2 regions of the Shewanella sp. KJ2020 genome follow, and region 1 is predicted to be linked to the other one. Evidence: predicted binding sites of a transcription regulator. Region 1 holds the regulator's gene; the other holds the start of a gene.
What was found. Region 1 encodes MetJ, which represses methionine synthesis genes. Its sites were predicted from a motif close to TAGACGTCTAGACGTCTA; they were not measured.
Positions count from the first base shown of each region.

Region 1 (5,690 bases):
GCAAAGTGGCGGTGCACACCAATGGCGCCACCCACAATGTGCCTATGCTCGCTAACCTGATGTCGGATAACGCTGTGTGGGTTCACCCCGTCACTGCGGGCAAATTAGGGATCAGTAATGGCGACCCAATCCGCCTCACCAGCAGTGTTGGCACAGAAGAAGGCCATGCCTTAGTCACGCCGGGCATTCGCCAAGATACTGTGTTTGCTTATATGGGCTTTGGTTCTAAAAACAAAGAGTTGGTTAGAGCGACAGGCAAAGGTATCCACTGCGGAAACTTACTGCCCCACGTTACCGCACCTGTGTGTGGCATGACGGTACACACCACTGGCGTCACGCTGGCAAAACGCTAATTGGAGGCTCAAATGACGAAAAGATATGTGATGGTGCACGATGAGAACAAGTGCATCGGCTGCCAAGCTTGTAACGTGGCGTGTCGCAGTGAAAATGGCGTACCAGAAGGGGTGACCCGTTTGCAGGTGAGAGTCGAAGGGCCCTATGGCGAAATGCCCAATCTGCACTTTAAATACCACAGGGTATCTTGTCAGCAGTGTGAAGATGCGCCTTGCGTTAAGGTGTGCCCAACGGGCGCAGCCTATGTGGGTGAAGATGGCATTATCTCTATCCATACCGAGAAGTGTGTCGGCTGTATGTACTGCGTGGCGGCATGTCCCTACAAAGTGCGCTTTATGAACCCAGAAACCAAGGCGGCGGATAAGTGTAACTTCTGTAAGGATACGCGTTTAGCACGGGGCGAAGAGCCTGCCTGTGTGACTGTGTGTCCAACCGATGCGCTTGTGTTTGGCGATGCCAATGATCCTAAGAGTGAAGTGGCCATCATGCTCAATACCAAAATCACTTACCAAGATAAAACCCATTTGGGCACTAAACCTAGGGTGTATCGCGTTCCTACCAAAAGAGGGGGGATTTGATTATGAACAATACTTGGGGCGATATGGCGCAATATGATCCCGTCACTTGGCACTGGGTCATCGCCGTTTACCTGTTTATGGCGGGGTTATCCGCGGGCAGTTTATTAATTGGCATTGGTTTGCGCTGGGCGAATAAGGAGCTCAGCGCGGGAGCCGAAAGCAGTATTCTTAAGGCGGCAGCCATTATTGGGCCTGTGGCAATTAGCTTAGGTCTAGTTTGTTTAGTGTTTGACTTAACTAAGCCATTCCATTTCTGGTTAATCTTGATTAACTATAACTTCCAGTCTGTGATGGCAATCGGGGTGTTGGCGCTGCTGGCGTATTCTCCCTTGGCCTTTGCATACGCCATTATTGTGCTGCGGGATGACTTACCAAAATGGGGTTTGGGTTTCTTAACGCCTATCGCTAAGTTACTTATGCCATTTAGAAAGCTAATGGAAGTATTGTTGTTTGTCCTCGCCATTGGCGTAGGGGCTTACACTGGCTTCTTAATTTCGGCGATGAATGCTTATCCTATGCTCAACACTGCGGTACTGCCTGCGCTGTTTTTAGTGTCAGGTCTATCGGCGGGCGCTGCGGCAAATGCGGTACTGGCACTCTTGTTGTTTAAGACCGATAGCCACGACAAGACCTTAGCCAAAATGCATGGCTTAGAATTGCCAGTGATGGCAATCGAAATCATGTTCCTGTTTATGTTGTTCTGCGCCTTGTACTTTAAGGGCGGCGCGGCGGCTGCGGCCTTAGCATCGTTAACTTCTGGGTTATGGGCAAGCGTGTTCTGGATAGGCGTTGTCGGAATTGGCTTTGGTATTCCGTTGCTGTTTATGCTACTACCCGCCGCGACTCGCCACACTAAGGGCGCGATGATTATGGTGGCCTGTGCGAGCTTAACGGGCGTACTCGCCTTAAGACACTTTATTGTGTATGCGGGCCAAAGCTACTTAAGCTAACGTATTGATGCTAGAGCAATAAGTATCACTTAAATGCGATTAAGTGATGCTCGAATGGATGACAGCTCGTATCCACAGCAACAAAAAGCACCGTTAAACGGTGCTTTTTTTATGGCTGCGATTGGTTGCAATTGGCAGGAGGTTATTGCGGTAATAACTCAATCACTGATTTGACCGTGAGCACTAAGGCGCTGATAGCGCAGAGGGCTAAGGTCGCCATCTTGGTCTTATGTTTATCCACATTTCCCACCAGTTTGCCCGCCACGAGATAGCCTAAAAAGACCGAGGGCAATAGCATTAGCGACAGCCAAAAGTGCTTGATTTCGAGTAGGCCCGTCACCCCAAGAATCGCCAAGGCAATGGTCGAACTAAAGATAAAGAAGGCCGATAGTGCGGCACGAAATTGCGAGGCATCTTTACCCGATAATAAAATTGCCATCGGCGGCCCACCAATAGCGGCAATATTGCCAAAAATCCCCGAGACGACACCCGCGCCGAAGAGGGTTTTCTTATTTACCGGCAGGCTGAATTTATACAGGCTGAGGATAACTGCGACAGTCACAATGGCGGCAATCGCAAGGCCAAGGATAGCTTGAGGTGCAAATAGCAATAGGCTTGCGCCGATAAAACCGCCGGGCACGCGACCTAGGAGCGCATATTGCAAGCCATTGAATTCTAAGTGGCCGCGCTCACGCAATAGGGTGAGTAGCGCGATGGAAAATCCCATCACAATTACGGGGGCGGGCACTAATTGGGGATCGACAATATAGAGTAAAGGGCTGGCAACCACGGCAAGGCCAAAGCCAATCAGACTCTGGGTGAGGGCCCCTAAAAACACAATCACAGACGCGATGGCAAGCGTTTGTGGATCTATCAAGGAAAACATAGGATTCCATCAAAACAAAATAGGGATCGTTACTTTAGCCCACCACAGTGGATGAGCATTAACGATCCCTAATAATTAGTTACGGCAGGATTATGGACGCCTGAGCGTTACTCCATGTCTTCCCACTCTATTCCCATTTCGTCCATCAGGCGTTTAGCTTCTGCTGGAATACTGTCGGGGCAGTCCTTTGAGAGGTCGGCATCATCAGGCAATGGCTGGCCTGTATAGGCATGCAAGAATGCCTCACACAACAGCTCGCTGTTGGTGGCGTGACGCAAATTATTGACCTGACGACGAGTACGTTCGTCCGTGAGGACCTTAAGCACCTTGAGCGGAATAGACACAGTAATTTTTTTTACTTGTTCATTCTTCTTGCCATGTTCAGCATAGGGGCTGATGTATTCCCCATTCCATTCAGTCATTGACTCACCTGTTATAACGCTAAATTCGGGGCAGATTTTAAACCCTTACAAACAACAGTCAAATTATTGCTACTATTTCTTGGGGATTGCAAACAGATTTCTTTATGTTTAGACGTCTAAACGTCTTAACGCCTATTGACGATAGGGTTGGGCTTAGGTACATTTAGACGTCCAGACATCTCTATCAGTCTACCGAATTTAGGAGTCCACCCATGGCAGAGCGTCAATTAGCCACACTGGCAGTGCGTCAGGGTATCGAAAGCGATACTCAATATGGCGCAGTTGTGCCACCGATTTATTTGTCGACTAATTACGCCTTCGATGGTCATAAAAATCCCCGCGAATTTGATTACAGCCGTTCAGGCAATCCAACTCGCTGCATTTTAGGTGAAGCATTAGCCCAATTAGAAAAGGGCGCGACTGGCATAGTGACCTGCACTGGCATGGCGGCCATTACCTTAGTGGCGACTTTGCTTGGCCCCGATGATCTATTGGTCGTGCCCCACGATTGTTACGGCGGTTCCTACCGTTTATTTACCAACTTGGCGAAGAAAGGCCAGTTTAAGCTGATTGTGGTCGATCAAACCGACAGCCAAGCGTTAGCCGCCGCTATCGCGCAGAATCCTAAGATGGTGTGGCTCGAAACCCCATCGAACCCGTTATTGCGTGTGGTGGATATCGAAGCCATTGCCAAGGCGAGCCATGAGGTCGGCGCACTGGTGGTGGTTGATAACACCTTTTTATCGCCGATATTGCAACAACCCCTATTGTTAGGCGCGGATATCGTTATCCACTCCACTACTAAATATATCAATGGTCACAGCGATGTGGTTGGCGGCGCTGTGGTCGCCAAAGATGCACAAATCGGTGAAAGCTTACATTGGTGGTCGAACACTCTAGGTTTAACGGGCTCAGCATTTGATAGTTACTTAACCCTGCGCGGCCTACGCACTCTCGCTGTGCGCATTCGCGAGCATCAAGCCAATGCCCAGCGCATTGTTGAGGTATTAACCCAAAGCCCTGTGGTGAGTAAAGTTTATTACCCAGGGCTTGCGGATCATCCAGGTCACGCGATTGCCGCCAAGCAACAGAAGGGCTTTGGCGCTATGCTGAGTTTTGAGCTTAAGGGCGGCGAGGCCGAAGTGGTGGCCTTTTTAGGTGCACTCAGCTTATTTAGCGTGGCGGAAAGTTTAGGTGGCGTCGAAAGTTTAGTGGCCGTGCCCGCCACTATGACCCACAGAGCCATGGAGCCGCAGGCGCGCTTCGAGGCGGGCATTAAGGACACCCTATTACGTTTATCGGTGGGTATTGAAGATGCCGCCGATTTAGTTGCAGATATTCAAGCAGGATTAGCCGCCGCTGCGGCTTGTCAGTAGAGGAATAATAGATGGCACGTTGTCACTTACATAAATTTGGTGGCTCCAGTTTAGCGGATGCCGATTGTTATCGTCGAGTCGCCCATATCCTGTTAACCCACGGTCATAGTGATGATCTTGTGGTGGTCTCTGCGGCAGGTAAAAGCACGAATTTCCTGTATAAATTATTAGCGCTGCGTGATGCGGGTCAGCTATGGCAAGAAGAATTACAAGTGCTGATCAGTTACCAACAGGGGTTGATTGAGCAGTTGTTATCAAATGAACAAGCCCGGGATCTGCGTGAGCGTTTGGCCACTGATAAAGCGCAACTTATCAGCTTATTATCCTTAGATACCCGCAATGATTACCAAATCAACCATGTGGTGAGCTTTGGCGAACGTTGGTCGGCACGTTTAATGGCGGCGCTACTGCGTGAATCGGGCGTGGCGGCAAGCCATGTGGATGCCTGTTCAATTTTAGTGGCCGATGAAGCCGCTGTGCCACAAATTCGGGTACAAGAATCCCGTGCTAAAGTACAAGCCCTATTAGCCGCCCATCCAAATGAGCGCTTAGTGATCACAGGTTTTATCTGCGCTAACGAGCGCGGCGATACCTTGTTACTCGGTCGAAATGGTTCCGATTTTAGCGCCAGCCTTATTGCCAGCCTTGCCGATATCGAGCGCGTGACCATTTGGACCGATGTGGAAGGGGTGTTCAACGCCGATCCTAATAAAATCAACGATGCCAAGTTACTGAAAAGCATGTCACTTGCCGAAGCCGATCGCCTAGCGCGTTTAGGCTCGCCAGTATTGCATTCGCGCACTCTACAGCCGCTATTCAATACCGAAGTGAGTTTAGCGGTGCGCTCAAGTTATGCGTCGCACACTGACTTTACCTTAATTGCGCCCCATAGCTCCTCAGCGAGTGCGCCCGTGGTGACTAACCTCAATGCAGTCGTATTATTCGGCTTTAAGCTTACGGGCGAATTAAGCCGTTTATTAGATCTATTGATTGCCGCAGGTTTAACGCCATTGGCCCACTGGGTATCGGCCCATCAAAGGGTTGAGCTTGCCTATACCGCTGAAAATCAAAAACAAGTGCAAAGATTGCTCGATGCCGAGGCACAAGCGTTAGGGATCAGCGAT
Region 1 is NZ_JAKUKD010000015.1:316,858-322,547, reverse strand. Features, by position in the region: gene phsA (thiosulfate reductase PhsA) at 1-353, shown strand, start outside; gene MJO46_RS10440 (4Fe-4S dicluster domain-containing protein) at 366-932, shown strand; gene nrfD (NrfD/PsrC family molybdoenzyme membrane anchor subunit) at 935-1,882, shown strand; gene MJO46_RS10430 (sulfite exporter TauE/SafE family protein) at 2,025-2,768, opposite strand; gene metJ (met regulon transcriptional regulator MetJ) at 2,876-3,190, opposite strand; gene metB (cystathionine gamma-synthase) at 3,403-4,566, shown strand; gene MJO46_RS10415 (bifunctional aspartate kinase/homoserine dehydrogenase II) at 4,578-5,690, shown strand, end outside.

Region 2 (5,690 bases), on a different contig from region 1:
ATACTGCCACGGCTTGGGCGTACAAAGCGGTAAATACAACGCAGCAGACTCGACTTGCCCGCACCGTTAGGGCCAATAAGCCCCAGCATTTGGCCGCTTTGCAAAGCAAAATTAATATCCGCGAGAATGGTTTTTCCCTCGATAACCCAGCTCAAATCGCTCACCTTGAGTGCGGTATCCGGGATAGAGGTTTTAATTGGTTGTAATGGCAACGGCTTCACTGAGACTCAGCCCCCGCGTAAAAACAACCCTTTGCCCAAAAGGCCAATATAGTGATCATCATATTCTGCTCCCTCGAGTTACCCGCTCGAGAACTAAAGCTGCATGCAGCGATAACAGCAATAGGCAGGTCTCCTGACTTGTAGGGGAAGAAGGTTCTAGGTTCTAGGCGCTTCTTTTACTACTCACAGTTGCGGGTACAGTTCGGGCTGGCTGACGGGCAGCGCCCCGATTCCCTATTATGTATGGGTTGATATGCTCGGGTTTTCACGACTTATCCCAGTAGCAAAATATCCAAGAGCACATTCCCAACACCTATTGCTGCGATGTTTCCGCTTAAGCAGACCCATCAAGAAAATGCATTATCCTATATCTAGCTTGTAAGGCAATGCCGTTTAAATGATAAAACCCTGATATTAATTGTGTTAACACATAAACCAGCACAGACAAGGGATTTCCCGCATCAAGTGCACATTGACTTTGCATTTGGCACTAGGCATTTGGCACTTGGCACTAGGAACTAGGCCAGTTTAAACGCCAATAACGCTCACCGAGTGTATCTTCGAGCACATTGATACCCACCACTGCGGCCTCTGGCAGTGTCAACTGGCTATAAAAACCTGGCACCTGCACCGCCCCTAGCGCCCTTGCCATTAAATGGCGGAGCACGCCGCCATGGCTAATGATCCAAATAGTGGCGACTGGTGCAGTAATCGACTCGGCGCTTAGTGTTGCCTCAGACTCAGCAGGGGCAGCCTCAGCCGGGGCGACTGGATTATCCTTTGCCATTTGAGCAAAGGCTTGATCCAAAATTCCCTCGATGGCGGCATTTATTCGCTGCTCAAAACTCACCATTGATTCCCCTTGGGGTGGCGCTGCTAGCCATGGATTTTGCCAATAGGCCGCCAGCAATTCGCCTTCTTGTCGATATAGCTCCTCGAATGTGCGCCCATCCCAATCACCAAAATCGAGTTCCTGCAAACTATCGAGCAAGGTGACGTCCAAGGGGCTAGATACATGCGGATTTTGCCCCTTCTCGCGCAATGAATCGGCAAACGCCTTAGCAAATTCGGCGCAGCGCCTTGAGGTGGAGCTATAAATCCCATGGAAAATCCCCGACCGCGCCGCTACCGCCGCCGACATCTGCTGCCAACCCTTTTCACTCAGGGGTACATCGACGCGACCACGTAAAATCGCTCCGCCCTCGCATTCCCCGTGGCGCAACAGTAATAAGCGAACTTGTTTCATATTTGACTTTCATCTTGCCCTGACAATCCGATGTCGCGTATTATGGACGTCTATACGTTTAAATGTCCAAAACAAAACGAACGACATCCAATAATAAAATGCAATTTGTCACCGGATTGCGTACTTTGGACTCAACTTAGCTGTAGTAAAGGTAATCATTTTATGGCGATATCACCCCATCGAGCAGGCCAAATACTGGCAGACATTCGCAACCAACTGTCCCAGCGCATCCTGATCTTAGACGGCGCCATGGGCACTATGATCCAAGGCTACAAGCTGGAAGAAGCCGATTATCGCGGCGAGCGTTTCAAGGATTGGCATACGGATGTCAAAGGCAATAACGATCTATTAGTCCTGACTCAGCCGCAGATCATCAAACAAATCCACACCGACTACTTAAATGCCGGTGCCGATATTATTGAAACCAATACCTTTAACGCCACCACCATCGCCATGGCCGACTACGATATGCAGTCGTTGTCCGCCGAAATTAACCGCGAAGGCGCGCGCCTCGCTCGGCAGGCCTGTGATGAAATAGAGAAAGCCACGGGGATCCCACGCTATGTCGCCGGTGTGTTAGGGCCCACTAACCGCACTTGCTCGATTAGCCCAGATGTGAACGACCCTGGCTATCGCAATGTCAGTTTCGATGAGTTAGTGACCGCTTACAAAGAATCCACTAAGGCGCTGATCGAAGGCGGTGCGGATATCATTATGGTCGAGACCATTTTTGATACTTTGAACGCCAAGGCCGCGCTGTTTGCGATTGAATCTGTCTTCGATGACTTATTTGGCGCCAATTCACCAGCGCGTTTACCTGTGATGATCTCCGGCACTATTACCGATGCCTCGGGCCGCACGCTTACAGGTCAAACGACCGAAGCCTTTTACAATTCCCTTCGCCATATCAAGCCCTTATCTATCGGTCTTAACTGCGCCCTCGGGCCAAAAGAGCTGCGCCCCTACGTCGAAGAATTATCCCGTATCGCCGAATGTTATGTGTCGGCGCATCCAAATGCGGGCCTGCCGAACGAGTTTGGCGGCTACGATGAAACCCCAGAGGATATGGCGAATGTAATCGAAGATTGGGCGCGCGAAGGCATGCTCAACATTATTGGCGGTTGCTGTGGTAGCACGCCTGAACATATTCGCGTTATCCGACAAGCGGTTGAAAAATATGATCCTCGCGTATTGCCCGATATCCCCGTCGCCTGCCGCCTTGCGGGTTTGGAACCGCTCACTATCGATGCCCAAACCCTATTTGTAAACGTGGGTGAACGCACCAACGTTACAGGTTCGGCCAAGTTTTTAAAGCTGATTAAAGAAGGCAAGTTCGAGCAGGCGCTCGATGTCGCCCGTGAACAGGTTGAAAGCGGCGCGCAGATCATCGACATCAACATGGACGAAGGCATGCTCGATGGCGTGGAGATCATGCACAAGTTTTTAAACTTGATTGCCTCTGAGCCCGATATCAGCCGCGTACCCATTATGATCGACTCCTCTAAGTGGGAAGTGATCGAAGCTGGCCTCAAATGTATTCAAGGCAAAGGCATTGTTAACTCGATTTCCCTTAAAGAAGGCGAAGCGAAATTTATCGAGCAGGCGACCTTAGTCAAACGCTACGGCGCGGCGGCCATTATCATGGCATTCGACGAGCAAGGTCAGGCCGATACTAAGGCGCGTAAAATCGAAATCTGTACCCGCGCCTACCGCGTACTGGTCGATAAGGTCGGTTTTCCGCCAGAAGACATTATCTTCGACCCGAACATTTTCGCCATCGCCACAGGTATCGATGAACACGATAACTATGCCGTCGATTTTATTGATGCCATTAAAGCGATTAAGGCCACCCTGCCCCACGCAATGATCTCGGGCGGGGTATCGAACGTGTCGTTCTCCTTCCGCGGTAATAACCCTGTACGTGAAGCGATCCATGCGGTATTCCTGTACCACGCGATTAAAGTCGGCATGGATATGGGGATTGTCAATGCGGGCCAGTTAGCGATTTACGATGATATCGACCCCGAGCTTAAAGAGCGGGTTGAAAATGTAGTGCTTAACTTACCCTGCCCAGTCGAAGGCTCGAGCAATACTGAACAACTTCTTGAGATTGCAGAAAAATTCCGCGGTGATGGTTCCGCTGCGGCCAAAAAAGAAGATTTAGAATGGCGCTCATGGCCGGTCAATCAACGTTTAGCCCATGCGCTGGTGAAAGGCATTACCGAATTTATTGATGAAGATACCGAAGCCGCTCGCCAAGTCGCCTCCCGTCCGTTGGATGTGATTGAAGGCCCGCTGATGGACGGCATGAATATCGTCGGCGACCTATTTGGCTCGGGCAAGATGTTCCTGCCACAGGTGGTTAAATCGGCGCGGGTAATGAAAAAGGCCGTGGCCTACCTCAATCCCTTTATTGAAAAGGAAAAGGTCGCAGGCCAGTCTAATGGCAAGATTTTGATGGTTACCGTAAAAGGTGATGTGCACGATATCGGCAAGAATATTGTCGGCGTGGTGCTCGCCTGTAATGGCTTTGAAGTATTTGATTTAGGCGTGATGGTGTCGGTGGAGCGGATCCTTGAGGCGGTGAAAGAGCATAATATCGACATTATCGGCATGTCGGGCCTGATCACCCCAAGCCTCGATGAAATGGTGCATAACGTCAAAACCTTCCACCGTGAAGGGCTGACCATTCCGGCGATTATCGGCGGTGCCACTTGCTCGAAAATCCACACAGCAGTGAAGATTGCCCCCCATTATCCCCATGGCGCCATCTATATTGCCGATGCGTCCCGCGCCGTGCCTATGGTCAGTAAACTGGTCAATAACGAAACCCGCCAAGCGACCATTGATGAAACCTATGCCGAATACGACGATATGCGCACTAAGCGTTTATCCCAGGCCAAGCGCAAAGAAATAGTGTCACTCGAAGCGGCCCGCGAAAACCGCTGCCAACACGATTGGGCCAACTACACCCCATTCAAACCTAACGTGCTCGGTCGCCAAGTGTTTGATGATTATCCATTAACGGATTTAGTTGAGCGTATCGACTGGACGCCGTTTTTCCGCGCGTGGGAACTCCACGGCCATTATCCCGAGATTTTAAGTGACAAAATTGTCGGTGAAGAAGCGCAAAAGCTGTTCGCCGATGGTCAAGCCATGCTTAAAAAAATCATCGATGAAAAGTGGCTCACCGCCAAGGGCGTGATTGGGCTGTTCCCCGCTAATACGGTTGGCTTTGATGATATTGAGCTCTATACCGATGAGTCGCGCACCACAGTTGAAATGACTACCCATCACCTTAGGATGCAGCTTGAGCGGGTCGGTAACGATAACTTCTGTCTCGCCGACTTTGTGGCGCCAAAAGATAGCGGCGTCGCCGACTATATGGGCGGATTTGCGGTCACTGCGGGCCATGGTATCGATGAACATATCGCCCGTTTTGAAGCCAACCACGACGACTACAACGCCATTATGCTCAAATGTTTAGCCGACCGTTTAGCCGAAGCCTTTGCCGAGCGCATGCACGAGCGCGTGCGTAAGGAGTTTTGGGGTTATGCCGCCGATGAAGCGCTAGATAACGAAGCCTTAATCCGCGAGAAATACAAAGGCATACGCCCCGCACCGGGTTACCCAGCTTGCCCGGATCACACCGAAAAAGGCTTGCTGTGGGAACTGTTAAAGCCCGATGAAACCATCGACTTAAACATCACCGAAAGCTACGCCATGTTCCCCACAGCGGCAGTATCCGGCTGGTATTTTGCCCACCCGAAATCCCGCTATTTTGGCGTGAGTAATATTGGCCGCGATCAGGTGGAGGATTATGCGAAGCGTAAAGGGATGACAGTAGCTGAGACGGAGAAGTGGCTAGCACCAGTGTTGGATTATGATCCTGAATAGGGAGTGATCCAGAGTAATCTGGATCGGACTTACGCTAACGCGGTGTAAGATCGGTCTTGCGACCGAAAAGGTCGTGGGGCTTCACCCCACACCCGACCAAGGAGGACTGCTCGTCCTATCCTCCTTGGATTCTCCAAGACGCCCCTAGCGAAGTTACATGCATTAGAGACTGGCCTTAGTCTTATGGATAAATTGCTATCGCTTCCGAAGGCAACGTCCCTGTACCTACGGAAGCTAGCCGGTCATCCATGACCGGACTCACGCAATTTATTCCAACGCCCCGCGGCAACTTCGCAGGGGATGGGAGAACTTCTGTAAGGTTAACG
Region 2 is NZ_JAKUKD010000012.1:116,985-122,674, forward strand. Features, by position in the region: gene MJO46_RS07930 (ABC transporter ATP-binding protein) at 1-221, opposite strand, end outside; cobalamin riboswitch at 327-512, opposite strand; gene MJO46_RS07935 (histidine phosphatase family protein) at 733-1,467, opposite strand; gene metH (methionine synthase) at 1,630-5,364, shown strand.
Region 2: metH (methionine synthase) is a predicted target of MetJ. The motif match lies at 1,511-1,528, and genes of this name have one in related genera.